3 regions of the Tumebacillus amylolyticus genome follow, and region 2 is predicted to be linked to each of the others. Evidence: riboswitches for the same ligand, from Rfam matches in the RefSeq annotation. Region 2 holds a riboswitch; each other region holds the start of a gene.
The links. Region 2 has a riboswitch for thiamine pyrophosphate ahead of JJB07_RS00760 (solute carrier family 23 protein). Riboswitches for the same ligand answer to the same signal wherever they lie in the genome.

Region 1 (4,154 bases), on a different contig from region 2:
TCCATCAACCCGCCGACCGTTTTCAGGAACGTACTTTTCCCCGCCCCGTTCGGTCCGAGGATCGCAACCCATTCGCCGGGGTGGATGGTGACGTTGAGACCTTGCCACACGACATGGCCGTTTTTGTAGCGAAGCCCTGCGTCACGGACGTCCAGAATCGGAGCACCGTCGGTGCGGACCGGTTCTCTTTTTCCCGAAGTCAGTTGGGTTTCCAGACGTTCGGCCAGCGGATGCGGCACGGTGGCCAGAAGTTCCTCCCATGTGACGGGCCAGAGCTTCGGCTGCCAGATGCCGTACTCGCGAATCATCTCAGCGTGTTCCCGCAAGACTTCCTGCGGAGTTCCGTCCGCGACAATCTGCCCCTCAGCATTGAAGAGCAGCACGCGGTCGACCCACTCGATGACCCCGTCCAACTTGTGCTCGATGAGCACGATCGTTTTCTGCCCCTTGAGTCGGCGGAGGTCTTCGATAACCAGTTGCGTGTTCAGCGGGTCGAGTTGCGCGGTCGGCTCGTCGACGAACAGCACGTCAGGTTCCAACGCCAGCAGGCATGCCAGCGCCAACCGTTGCTTCAGCCCGCCCGAAAGCTCGCGAATCGGAGTTTGGAGCGGGATGTCGAGACGGACGTCGCGCATCACGTTTTCGATGATCCCGCGCATGTCCTGACGCGGCACCAGACGATTCTCCAGCGAAAACGCGATCTCATCTTCCACCGTCAGCATGCAAAACTGCGCATCCGGGTCTTGAAACATCACGCCCACACGATCCGGGCGGGTGACGGTGCCTTTGAACCACGCTTCAATCGAGCGCGGGATGATGCCGGAGAGGACTTGCAACAACGTGCTCTTGCCGGAGCCGGAAGGGCCGAGGAGGAGCACCGCTTGATTTTTTTCAATGGTGACGTTCATCTCCCGCAACACGGGCGTATCACGGTCAAAAAATTGCACAGACACCCCTTCACTTGCGAGAAAGGGTGTCTTGGTCGTCGTCGTATTCATTAGAAGGACGGTTTACGGTCCGTCTTGCTGCGGATCAGTTGGTAGGAGTTCAAAACGCCCGTTTTCGCCAGCAGGTCGCCGACGATTTTGCCGAGCACGCCGGCAAACAGGGCGCCGGAGAGCAGACGCAGAGCGATTTTGAGGACCAGCATGCCCGTGGTGAGGTCCCCGATGTAGCCTTGGTAGTAGTCAATCGGCACACTCGCCGCCGCCGAAGCCATGCCTGCGAGAATCACGGTGCCCATGTTGAAAGTACGATAGCGGAAACCCGCGAAAATAAGTTCAGCTGCTGCGCCTTGGATCAAGCCGAACACGAGGGTGCTCAGGCCCCATTGACCGCCAAAAATCATTTCCACAAAAGCGGCTGCCACTTCGGACAGCATCGCGATGCCCGGTTTTTGCACGATGTACGCGGTGAGGATCGACGCGACGAACCACAGGCCGTAGATAATTTCAGACGAACCCGGAAGCCCTGCCTCCATCACGTTGTACAAAAAGCCCCAACCAAAGTACGCGACCCCGCAAATCATCGAAAGAATGACGGTGATCATGACTTCTCTGAAGTTCACGACACGACTAGTCTTCATGTCTTACTTCCCCCTTAGATAGTCTGACACGAGTTCGTTGCATAAAAAAATCCTCTCCCGGTTCCCGGCAGAAGATTCGTTGTTGGTAGACATCAGACGACAAACACATGCCCTGTTGCCTCGCACATGCCATCGCAGTCTCCGTCACTTCCTCACGCCGGTATTACCCAGGATCGAGTTCAGAGGGTTGGCGCGGATCTCGCCTCTCAGCCATTTGTACGGCACCCCTAGCAACTGCTCGTATTCAATTAAGTACTCCCCCATTGTAGTCCTCGGACAAAGTGTTTGTAAAGGGAAAAAAAGCGCCCACGTCACGGGAGCGCTTTTTCCCTACCCTCTCTTACTCTCTTACATCTCCGGGTCGATCGTGTCCACGACCCAGCCTTTGCCTTGCACCTGTACGAGCGTAATGCCGACGGAGTGATCTCCTTGAGTGTAGCGGTAGGTTTTTTTATCGGCTGTGGAATCTTGCACGGTCGTCAACACGCGCAGGTCGCTGCGATTGACAGGTTCTTTCAGCCAACTCAGTTTCGGGATGGCTGCGTTCATGGTCTGCGCAGCATGGCTGTTCCACTCGTTCGGAATCCCGCCGCCTTCGTCACCTGCGTAGTAGCCCCGCATCTGCCAGAGCGTGTCGTACGCACCGGCGTCCGGATTCTGATACGCCCCCTTGGTGTACTCATTCGTGTACGCCGCGAGTTTGTCGAACGCATGGCTTGCCGGATTGTATTCGTACAGCTCCTCCTTGGACGAGCCCGTTGCATCGTAATCTCGGCTGGAAACCACGACCTTCAGCTTGCCATCGAGCGTGAACACATCCGCCCGAATATCGCCAAAGAAATTCTCGACCTCCACCGGCTTCCCACCGTCACCAAGCGAATACGCGGACAACCACATGCCATGCATCCCCGCTCCGCCCGAGATCAACGTCAACGTCTGCTCCCCTTGAGCAACCGTCTGAATCGTGGCACCCGTTTCAAACTTGGATTGAAGTTTCGTCTCCGAACCGTCCGATTTGACGAAATACACTCCGTCAGGCACATGCCCTTCCTTGCGCGTCACAACGGCGGTGTAGGCATCCCCCGTCGAGGAAAACTTGATCCCCGACTTCACCGCACCGATCAATTCCCCCGGATGCTTGGCGGCAAATGCCTGCAACCACGCAAGCCCGTTCGACTCCGGCAACGAAACGATGTTGACGAGCCTATCGCTTTCACTCCACTGCACCAACGCGCCCAAGTTCTCGGCGACGAATCGCGCCGGGACGTAGACGTGGTCTTGGTACGAGATCGCGACATAACCCTCGTCGAGCTTTTTTTCCTGCCCGTCAAAAACGAAACGGACGCCCCTCGTATCCACTGTGATCGCGCCTTTGGCCGGCTGGTACGTGGCGGGCGGCGAGATCGTCGAGCCCTTGCCCGATTGGAAACGCACCGTCTGCGTCGCTTCGTCCCACGACACATCCGCCCCCATCTGCTCGGCAACGAACCGCGCCGGCACGTACATGTGGTCCTGATACGAAATTACGGTGTACCCGTCACCGAGAAATCCCCAGTTTCCATTAAACGCAAAGTCTGTAAACGTGCTCTCCGCCGTCACCTTGGCTGCGAACGTCGCTTTCGGACTGACGAAACCGCTCAGAAGCAACACCAGTGCCGCCCCCGCTACCATCCATTTTTTTCTGGATTTCAAAGTAAACCCTCCATTCCTCCCAAACTTCTACTCACAATGTAACACCAATCCCAACCCAATTGAAGAAAAAAATTCCTGCACCGTCCCGTGACGGCCAGGAATTCTTTTTCCTACATCGTGAGCACGGCCCCTTCGATTCGCTTGATGCCCCGGACTTTTCCGAGGTCTTCCGCGAGTTTGAGGCAGGCGAAGTCTTTCTGCTTGGCTTCGACCATGACGTCGATGCGCGGGAGACCGTGCTGTTTGCAAGCTTTGAGGAACACCAACAACCGCTCCGGGTCGATGAAGTCGCTGTGGGCCCGGAAGTCGCTCTCGTCTTTGGGGGAAGAGACGTGCATCTTCATCGGGGTGTCCCCCCACGTAGCGGCGATGCGCGGCAGGAGTTCGAGGGGCGTCTGCTCGCTTGGGTTGCACCAGTCGTGGTGAATGTCGAACATCATCGGTTGCCCGACTTTTTCACAGACTTGAAGCGTTTCAAGCAGGGTGTAGGTCTTGTCATCGTTCTCAAACGTAAGTCTCCGCCGCACGCTGTCCGGCACGAGCGGGAAATTGTCGTAGAGGGTCTGGGTCGCTTTTTCCTTGTCTCCGTAGACCCCGCCGATGTGGATGTTGACTTTGTGCTGGTGATCGAGCCCCATTCCGTCGAGGAGGTCGGTGTGGTATTGGAGGTCTTTCAGAGCGGCGGAGACCACTTTTTCCGAGCCGTTGAGCAGAGTGAATTGGTTGGGGTGCATGGTGAGCCGGATGTCGTGTTGCTTGGCAAAGTCGCCGATGGCTCGTAACTCCTCCGGGTACGTCGCTTTCACATCGATTCCCACATCGGGATGAGTCGCCAAGGGAATGACCGACGACGAGAGCCGGTGCAGTTTGATCCCGT
Region 2 (4,154 bases):
TGAAGCGACGATCTCCGGTCTGGTCGTCGGACTCATTGTCACCTTCACCGTCTACGCAACCAACTCGGCCCACGGCATCTACGAAGGCTTCTGGGGGCTGGCGGCGAACTTCGTCGTGGTCTCCGTGCTCAACCCGTTCTTCGTGAGGAAACGTCAAGAGAACCAAGTGACGGAGTTCCTTTTTGGAGAGCAAGAAGCAAAAACCGGTGGCACTTTACTAGAAGAGGCCATGTAAGAGAGGCACTTGCAAAAAAAGGCACTCCCAACTCGTTGTGGGAGTGCCTTTTTTCTACTTCATCTGGCAAAGAATCTTGCAGACATCCCGCTCTGCCTTGGCACGCTTCTCCTGCGGCAGCCGGTTCAGCAGGTAGAGAGCGGCGTAGGGGACTTTGAGGCAGTGCGGGTCATCGTAGACGTTTTCCCAGTATTCGGGCGCGAACAGGGACTCGAACGGGGGATTCACGATCTCCATGTGCAGGACCTCCTCCGGAATTCGGCGGTTCAACTGCATCTGGATGCGATGGTTCACCATGCCGCTCTCCGTCAAGAACGAGTACCCCAGACGGTCGAACTCCATCAGAGCTTGCGCGTGGGTGAGTCCATGCTCGACTTCGCCTGTGAAGTGGTAGCGTTTTTCGCCAAGGGTCATGGTGGGGACGATCACCCGACACTCCTCCAACGCACGCTCCGCCAGATCTTGCAGACTGTTGTAAGCCGGAATCTCCGTGACCTGCTCCACGGTGAACGTGCTGTAGTCCGCAAGCCCGTAGTAGCGGTTGCCGGAGCCCTTCGAAGATTCCGTCAACGTGACGGAGAACCCGTTCACAAGGCTTGGAATCAGCATGTCGGGACGCTCGGTCAGCGCACGCAAAGCAAGAAACCCATACGCGAGACCATGCCCCGAATGACTCAGACGAGCTGCATTGGCCCGCAGGCCGTCGAGTACGACTTCCAGCAACGCCGGGTCGGCCTGCTCCTTCTCATAAGGCACGAACAACTTCGGGAACTTCGAAATAAAATGATCCGCCATCCGTTGCAACCCCACCTGCACATGCTCCGGCAGATTTTCTTCCCGACTCATATAGAAAGCGGCCAAAACCGCCGCCCCCGTATGTCCGCCGAACCAACCGCCTTCCTCACCGGCCCGACCTAATCCGATCAATCCAAGTTCAAGATACTTTTCGCTCAACATAAATCGCTCACTCCTTGTTGGAAATATTTGTTTGTTTCAGTATAGCACTAAGGAAACATATTTGTATATAAAGTTTCGCGTAATCCATCTGACAGAAGTGCAGGATAAGAATGCGTATACTGAGCCAATACCCTGTTGAAATAGGAGTGAATCACATGACGTTGAAAATTCAGGTGTACTCGGACTATGTCTGACCGTTCTGCTTCTTAGCGGAGGTTCCGCTACAAAAAGCAATCGCAGGCAAGGACGTCGAAGTCGAATGGATGCCGTTTGAATTGCGGCCGTATCCCAATGAAACGTTGCTTGTCGAGGGCGACTATCTCCAGCGAGCGTGGGCGCAATCGGTCTATCCGATGGCGGAGCGCTTCGGGCTGAAAATGGTCCTGCCCCGCGTCTCCCCGCAACCGCATACCCATCTGGCGTTTGAAGGGTTCCAGTTCGTGAAGGAACACGGCAAAGCAAATGAATACAACCACCGCCTGTTCGAGGCGTTCTTCCAAGAGGAGCAGGACATCGGAAGCGTCGAAGTCCTCACCAAACTGGCAGGCGAAATCGGCTTGGACGAAAAAGCCTTCCGAGAAGCCCTCGAAACGCGAACATACAAAGAAGTTCATCAAAAAGCGCTCCACCACGCCTACCACGAAGCCAACATCCAAGTCGTGCCGACGATCAAAATCGGCAACACCGTCCTCGAAGGGGTCCGTGGTCAAGCCGCACTCGAAGGCATCATCGACGAAGAACTCGCCAACACCAAACAAAAGTCCCCAGGCGACGGCATGGCCTGTGGGATTGACGGCTGTTGAAGTCACTGCTATGGTAAAACCGACAGGAGCTCGTGGAAACGGGCTGAGAGGGCAGCTAGGAAACTCCGTTGCCGACTGGTTGACCTGATCTGGGTAATGCCAGCGGAGGGAAGGCCCTGTTTTTCAAAAAAACGGGTACCATCGTGGTGTTTGTAAAAACCGCTCCTCTGCAGGGGCGGTTTTTTGCTGTGCCCTACTTACTTGCAACCTTTACGAATGGAAAGGGAGAGGGACTTACGTGGAAGAAGAACGAAATGAACAAAAACTCGCCGTGGGCTTGGAGGACAAGCTGGCTCCTGTGCCGACTCTGCTCTACGGCTTGCAGCATGTGATCGTGTCGAACGTCTGGCTGGACCCGCTGTTCGTGGCGGCGCTGATCGGGTTGCCGGTCGCCGTCGCGTCGAACATGGTCAACGCGATTTTTTTAGCGGCGGGGGTTGTGACGCTGTTACAAGCGATGAGACTCGCACGCTTGCCTGTCGTGCAAGGTCCGTCGGCGGCGTTTGACGCGCTGATGATCGCGGCGGGCAAAGCGAAAGGTCTCGGGGCGGCAGGCGGCGGAATTCTGTTGAGCGCAGGCATCGTCCTGTTGCTCGCCCTGACCGGCGTTCTGCAAAAAATGCGTGTGCTCTTCACGCCTGTCGTAACGGGTACGGTAATCGCCGTCGTCGGTTTTGCACTTTCCGGCTTTACCTTGTACGAATTTCTCGGCGGCTCGGCGGGAACGCCTACTTTTCTAAGCGGGTCTACGCTCGCGATGTCGATTCCCACCGCACTGCTCGTCATCTTGCTTTCTGCTTTTGGAAAAGGGCTCTGGCGATCCTACGCATTTCTCATCGCATTGGTCGTGGGCGACGGAATTGCACTCGCAACGGGCAAGCTGTCATTTGCAAGCGTGGGGGAAAAGGCTTGGTTCGGTCTCCCGCAATGGCTGCCTTATGGAAGTTTGACGCTCGATTGGAGCGTGTTCGCGACATTTTTCGTGGCCTACATCGTCGCAGTGATTGAAGCGATGGGCGTCTACGCGGTCGCCGCCGAGTATGTCGGCGTCCCGCTCGACGGCAAACGAATTCGCAACGGATTCGCGGGAGAGGCTGTCGGCTCGATGCTCTCCACACTTGTTGGAGGCTTTCCGACCACGGCGTATGCGCAGAATGTCTCCCTGCTTCGCTTGACAGGGATTGGGTCGAGGTTTACGGTAATAGTGGCCGGGTTGATTTTCATCCTCCTCGGCTTCGTGCCCAAGGCAGGGGCGGTGCTCGCTTCGACTCCCGATGCGGTGGTCGGCGGTCTGTTTTTGCCGGCGGCGGCGTCTCTGGTGATCACCGGCGTCTCGATTTTGGGCAGAATGGAGAAGACCGAGAGCAACCGATTGGTGGCAGGTCTTTCGCTTTTGCTGGCAGTAGCTTTGCCGCAAGCTTGTAACGGAGTCACAGGCTGGGCCGCTCCGTTTTTGACGAATACAGTTCTGGTCGGCGCGTTGTCTGCGGTGGTTCTGCAAGCGGTCTTGGTGCAGATCCCGCGTGTGTTCGGGCGTCGAGCAGAGTAGGGAAGAGGGAGGTCGACCGCGTGTCGGCCTTTTTTTCGAGGAGAACAGGAGGGATTCAACCATGCGCGAAGCATCGGAGCGTATCGTGGAACGCGTGCTGAGCTATATCGAGGAGTTCGCAGACTCTTCCAATCTAGAGAGCGTACATAATGAGGCATTCGGCAAACTGGCATTGGACTTGTTCGCCTACCAATTCCAACACAACCCCGCTTACAAAAAATACTGCCAAGCCCGCCGCAAGTCCCCCCTCACAGTGAAACATTGGCAAGACATCCCGCCGATCCCCTTCCAAGCATGGAAGGAGCTGACGATGAGCTGCGAGCCTGTCGAGGAGGCCCAAGCGGTCTTCATGACCAGCGGCAGTACCGATCCGACAAAAAAGGGTCGGAACTACCATCCGACCCTCCAAGTCTGGGATGCGTCGATGGTGCCGCCGTTCCGCAAATTTGTCATGGCAGGTCGTGACAAAATGGCGATTTTGGTGCTCTCACCCGCCGCCGATGTCAACGAAAACTCCTCCCTCTCCCGCTATCTCACGAAAGCGGTGGAGAACTTCGGGACGGAGGACAGCGGTTTTTATTACGACCGAGGCCTCGGGTTTGAAATGGCG
Region 3 (4,154 bases), on a different contig from region 2:
CGAAGCCCCGCTTCCCTTAGACTTAGCCTCTCTGCAGGCCCATTTGAAAGAAGGAACACAGGCATGAAAAAAAAGCAACGCCTCCTGCTCCAAAACCTCCTCACCTTCGTCTCCTTTCTCGTCGCCGTCTCCGGCACGGTGATCTGGTGGCGATTTAAATCAGCCGGGACCCCCGCTCCGCTCTGGTTGCTCGGCGTCATCGGGTACGGCTGGACCTTCCTCGCCCTGCTCGGCATGAACCGAATCGGCAAGTTCTACTCCCGCAAACGCCGCTACTAAAAAAAGGCAAGGCCCCGAAGAGGTGCCTTGCTTTTTTTTCATGCATCAGCGGTAGATCTTGCCTCCTGATTGGAGAAACTCTTCCGATTTCTCTCTCAGACCCAGTTGAACTTCGGCAGATTCGCGAATGTCATGCGAGATGCGCATCGAGCAGAACTTCGGCCCGCACATCGAGCAGAAATGCGCAGTCTTGGCAGGTTCCGCGGGCAACGTCTCGTCGTGGAACTCGCGTGCGCGCTCAGGATCGAGCGAGAGGTTAAACTGGTCGTGCCATCGGAATTCAAAGCGGGCTTTCGACAGCGCATCGTCCCGATACTGAGCGGAGGGATGTCCCTTGGCCAGATCGGCGGCGTGGGCGGCGATTTTGTACGCAATGACACCGTCGCGGACGTCTTGTTTGTTCGGGAGCCCGAGATGTTCCTTGGGCGTGACATAGCAGAGCATCGCCGTTCCGTACCAGCCGATCATCGCCGCACCGATCGCAGACGTAATATGGTCGTACCCCGGTGCGATGTCGGTCGTCAACGGACCCAGCGTGTAGAACGGTGCTTCGTGACAGATCTCCATCTGGAGGTCGACGTTTTCCTTGATTTTGTGCATCGGCACGTGGCCCGGCCCTTCGATCATGACCTGCACGTCGTACTCCCACGCGATCTTGGTCAGTTCGCCCAACGTCTGCAGCTCGGCAAATTGCGCCTCATCGTTGGCATCCGCGATACTCCCCGGACGCAATCCGTCCCCCAGCGAAAACGCAATGTCATAGCGGGCGCAGATCTCGCAAATCTCGCGGAAGTGCGTGTAGAGGAAGTTCTCCTCATGATGCGCCAGACACCACGCCGCCAGGATCGAACCTCCGCGGGACACGATGCCTGTCACACGGTTCACCGTCAGCGGAATGTAGCGCAAAAGCACGCCCGCATGAATGGTAAAATAGTCGACGCCCTGCTCCGCCTGTTCGATCAACGTATCCCGGTAGACTTCCCAGCTCAGATTTTCGACGATGCCGTTCACTTTTTCAAGAGCTTGGTAGATCGGCACGGTGCCCACGGGAACCGGCGAGTTGCGGAGAATCCATTCGCGCGTGGTGTGGATGTCCTTGCCTGTAGACAGGTCCATGATCGTATCTGCACCCCAGCGGATTGCCCACGTCATTTTTTCCACCTCTTCGGAAATGGACGACGTCACGGCGGAGTTGCCGATGTTGGCGTTGATCTTGGTGTGAAAATGACGACCGATGATCATCGGTTCGCTTTCCTGATGGTTCACGCAGTTCGGGAGAATGGCACGTCCGCTTGCAATCTCCGATCGCACAAACTCCGGGCTCAACCCTTCACGGATGGCGACGAACTCCATCTCCGGTGTGATCATCCCCTGCTTGGCGTAGTGCATTTGCGTCACGATCCGGCCGGGCTTCGCTCGAAGCGGTCGAACCTTCTGCCCGGAAAAAGCCTCGTACTCCTCGACATCGCCCCGCTCAAGAATCCATCGACGACGCAACGCGTCCAACCCTTGCTCGATATCCGTCTCCACTTGCGAATCCGTGTACGGCCCGCTCGTGTCGTACACGCGGATCGGAGCGTTGTCACCGCTTTGCTCGATCTCGCGCATTGGCACACGCACATCGGCGCGCGACCCTTCGACGTAGACCTTGCGGCTGTTGGGGAACTTCTGAATTTCGGTGGACATGAAACATACCTCCCAGTCTGAGGATCTGCTCAACTTCATGCCTTCCCGGAGGACAATAAAAAAACGCAAAGGGAGGTCCCTTCGCGTTCTACACACGTGCGATCCCTCCGCTGGAATTACCCAGATCAGGTTAAACGGTCGATGGTAGACTTCCCATCCTCTCAGCCTGGTTCAACCAAGCTCCCGTGTCTCTGAAGTTGTCTTTGTCAATGTATCTTAAAATGAAAAAAACCGCAAGACTTTTGTCCGCGGTTTTGTTTTTTACTCGTGCATGTTCATGTTCATGTGGCCTTGTGCATCATGAGCGGCCATGTTGCCACCGCAACCGGTGAACGTCAAGGAGACGACGACCAGCAGACCTACCATCATCAATTGGCGCAGTTTCATAGTTCCGAAACACCTCCATGTCCTTATTGTATCACGAAAGCGGAGGTTTCCATGCCAACAGCGCCAAAAAATCTTGAGCCGCTCTTGGCAATTCCTTGTTGCGCGGCGTGATGATATACGTGCTTACCCTTGGCAAACGCAGATCAGGCGTCGGCAATTCCACCAGCCGCCCCTCTCGCAGATCCTCCTCAATCGCCATGCGCGGCAAAAACGACACCCCTAAACCCTCGATGATTAATTTGCGCGTGATATGCGTCTGGTTGACCGGCATCGGGCGGATCGGCGCTTGTGTTTCATGCAGTTGATGCAGAATCTGCTCCCAATACTCGGGATGATTCTCTGTCAAAAGCGGATGATCCAACAGCACCTCGCGATAATCGGTACGCGCAGGGTCAATCGAACGCGGTGCCACCAACACGACTTCGCCTTCGGTAAAAATGCTGGTCTCCGTATCCGGATGCTGGGACGGCAACAAGCCGATGCCCACATGGGAACGCCCGGCTGCAATGCCCGGCCCGACAGAAGGGGAACGCGTCGTGTAGATTCGAACTTCTACATTTGGATGCACCGTGGCAAATTGCTTCCACAGCGGCGGCAAGAGATGCTCGGCACAAACGGGAGAAAGCAAGAGATCGAGCCGGTCGTCATACCCTGCCTTCCAACGAGCCAAGTCTGACAAAGCCTCGTCATGCGCTTGCAAGATTCGTTGGGCATGCAGACGAAAACGTTCACCGGCAGCGGTCAAGCGAACTTTGCGCCCCGATCGCTCGAACAGCGGATAGCCCACCTGCTCCTCCAATTGACGGATGTGAACCGAGACGGTCGGCTGAGCCAGAAACAACCGTTCTGCCGTGCGATGGAAGTTCAATTCTTTCGCCATCATCTCAAACGTGCGGAGCAGTTTGACATCCATGCTCTCACCCCCTGTGTTATTTTCTCGAAACCAAGAACACGCTCATGAGGATCAAGAGCATCCCCACGAAGACCTGCCCCGTAATCGCTTCCGCCAAGAACAGAGCCCCCCAGATCGTGCCAAACACCGGAACGATAAACGTCACCGTCAACGCCTTGACCGGTCCGACACTTTTCATCAACCCGAAATACAACAAGTACCCGATCGCCGTGCAAAAAACGGCCAGAACCAAGACCGACCAGACCACATCCATCGACGGAAACTCACTTGGCAGCACGAACAACGAAACCGGCAACAAGACCAGCGCAGCCGCCAACTGCTGCCCGATCGCCATGTCCATCGAAGTCTCTCCCTTGAACGCTCGGGACGAGAAAACGCCCGCGACGGCGTAGAGCAACGCAGCCAGCAAAGAACAGACCACCGACCAGAGAATGGACTCTCCGCTGTTCTGCGGGTCCCAACCGACGAGCACCACAACGCCGAAGATACCGAAGAAGATGCCGAGCAGTTTTTTGAACGTGAACGGTTCCTTCAACCATCCCCACGCCACAACCGCTGTAAAAAGCGGCGTCGTTGCGTTCAAGATCGCCGCCAGAGAAGCAGACAGATGCAACTCCGCCGTCGCGATGAAGCAAAACGGCAACGCGGCGTTCAACGTGCCGAGCAACAAGTATTTTTTCCACAGGTGAAGAATCCGGATCTTGTGCTTGAGCACCGCTGCAAACCCGAGCAACGTAATCCCCGCCAACAACACGCGAAGTTCAATCAAGACCACCGGCCCCAGAGCCGGAGCTCCCACGCGCATGAACAAAAACGAAGAGCCCCACATGGCGGCTAGTGAAAACAGCATGAGATAATCTTTCGGTTTCACAAAAATCCCTCCCGGAAA

Region 1: linked by a shared signal. The riboswitch ahead of JJB07_RS08905 (ECF transporter S component) and the one ahead of JJB07_RS00760 (solute carrier family 23 protein) in region 2 are both predicted to bind thiamine pyrophosphate.
Region 3: linked by a shared signal. The riboswitch ahead of thiC (phosphomethylpyrimidine synthase ThiC) and the one ahead of JJB07_RS00760 (solute carrier family 23 protein) in region 2 are both predicted to bind thiamine pyrophosphate.

The regions. Positions count from the first base shown of each region.
Region 1 covers NZ_JAEQNB010000002.1:398,586-402,739, forward strand. The annotation lists gene JJB07_RS08900 (ABC transporter ATP-binding protein) at 1-998, opposite strand, end outside; gene JJB07_RS08905 (ECF transporter S component) at 998-1,585, opposite strand; TPP riboswitch at 1,718-1,824, opposite strand; gene JJB07_RS08910 (copper amine oxidase N-terminal domain-containing protein) at 1,934-3,277, opposite strand; gene uvsE (UV DNA damage repair endonuclease UvsE) at 3,388-4,154, opposite strand, start outside.
Region 2 covers NZ_JAEQNB010000001.1:151,348-155,501, forward strand. The annotation lists gene JJB07_RS00745 (sodium:solute symporter family protein) at 1-235, shown strand, start outside; gene JJB07_RS00750 (hypothetical protein) at 290-1,192, opposite strand; gene JJB07_RS00755 (DsbA family oxidoreductase) at 1,348-1,995, shown strand; TPP riboswitch at 2,008-2,123, shown strand; gene JJB07_RS00760 (solute carrier family 23 protein) at 2,234-3,544, shown strand; gene JJB07_RS00765 (LuxE/PaaK family acyltransferase) at 3,606-4,154, shown strand, end outside.
Region 3 covers NZ_JAEQNB010000002.1:344,306-348,459, forward strand. The annotation lists gene JJB07_RS08625 (RluA family pseudouridine synthase) at 1-67, shown strand, start outside; gene JJB07_RS08630 (hypothetical protein) at 64-279, shown strand; gene thiC (phosphomethylpyrimidine synthase ThiC) at 325-1,965, opposite strand; TPP riboswitch at 2,050-2,162, opposite strand; gene JJB07_RS24205 (hypothetical protein) at 2,227-2,352, opposite strand; gene JJB07_RS08640 (LysR family transcriptional regulator) at 2,384-3,265, opposite strand; gene JJB07_RS08645 (DMT family transporter) at 3,282-4,136, opposite strand.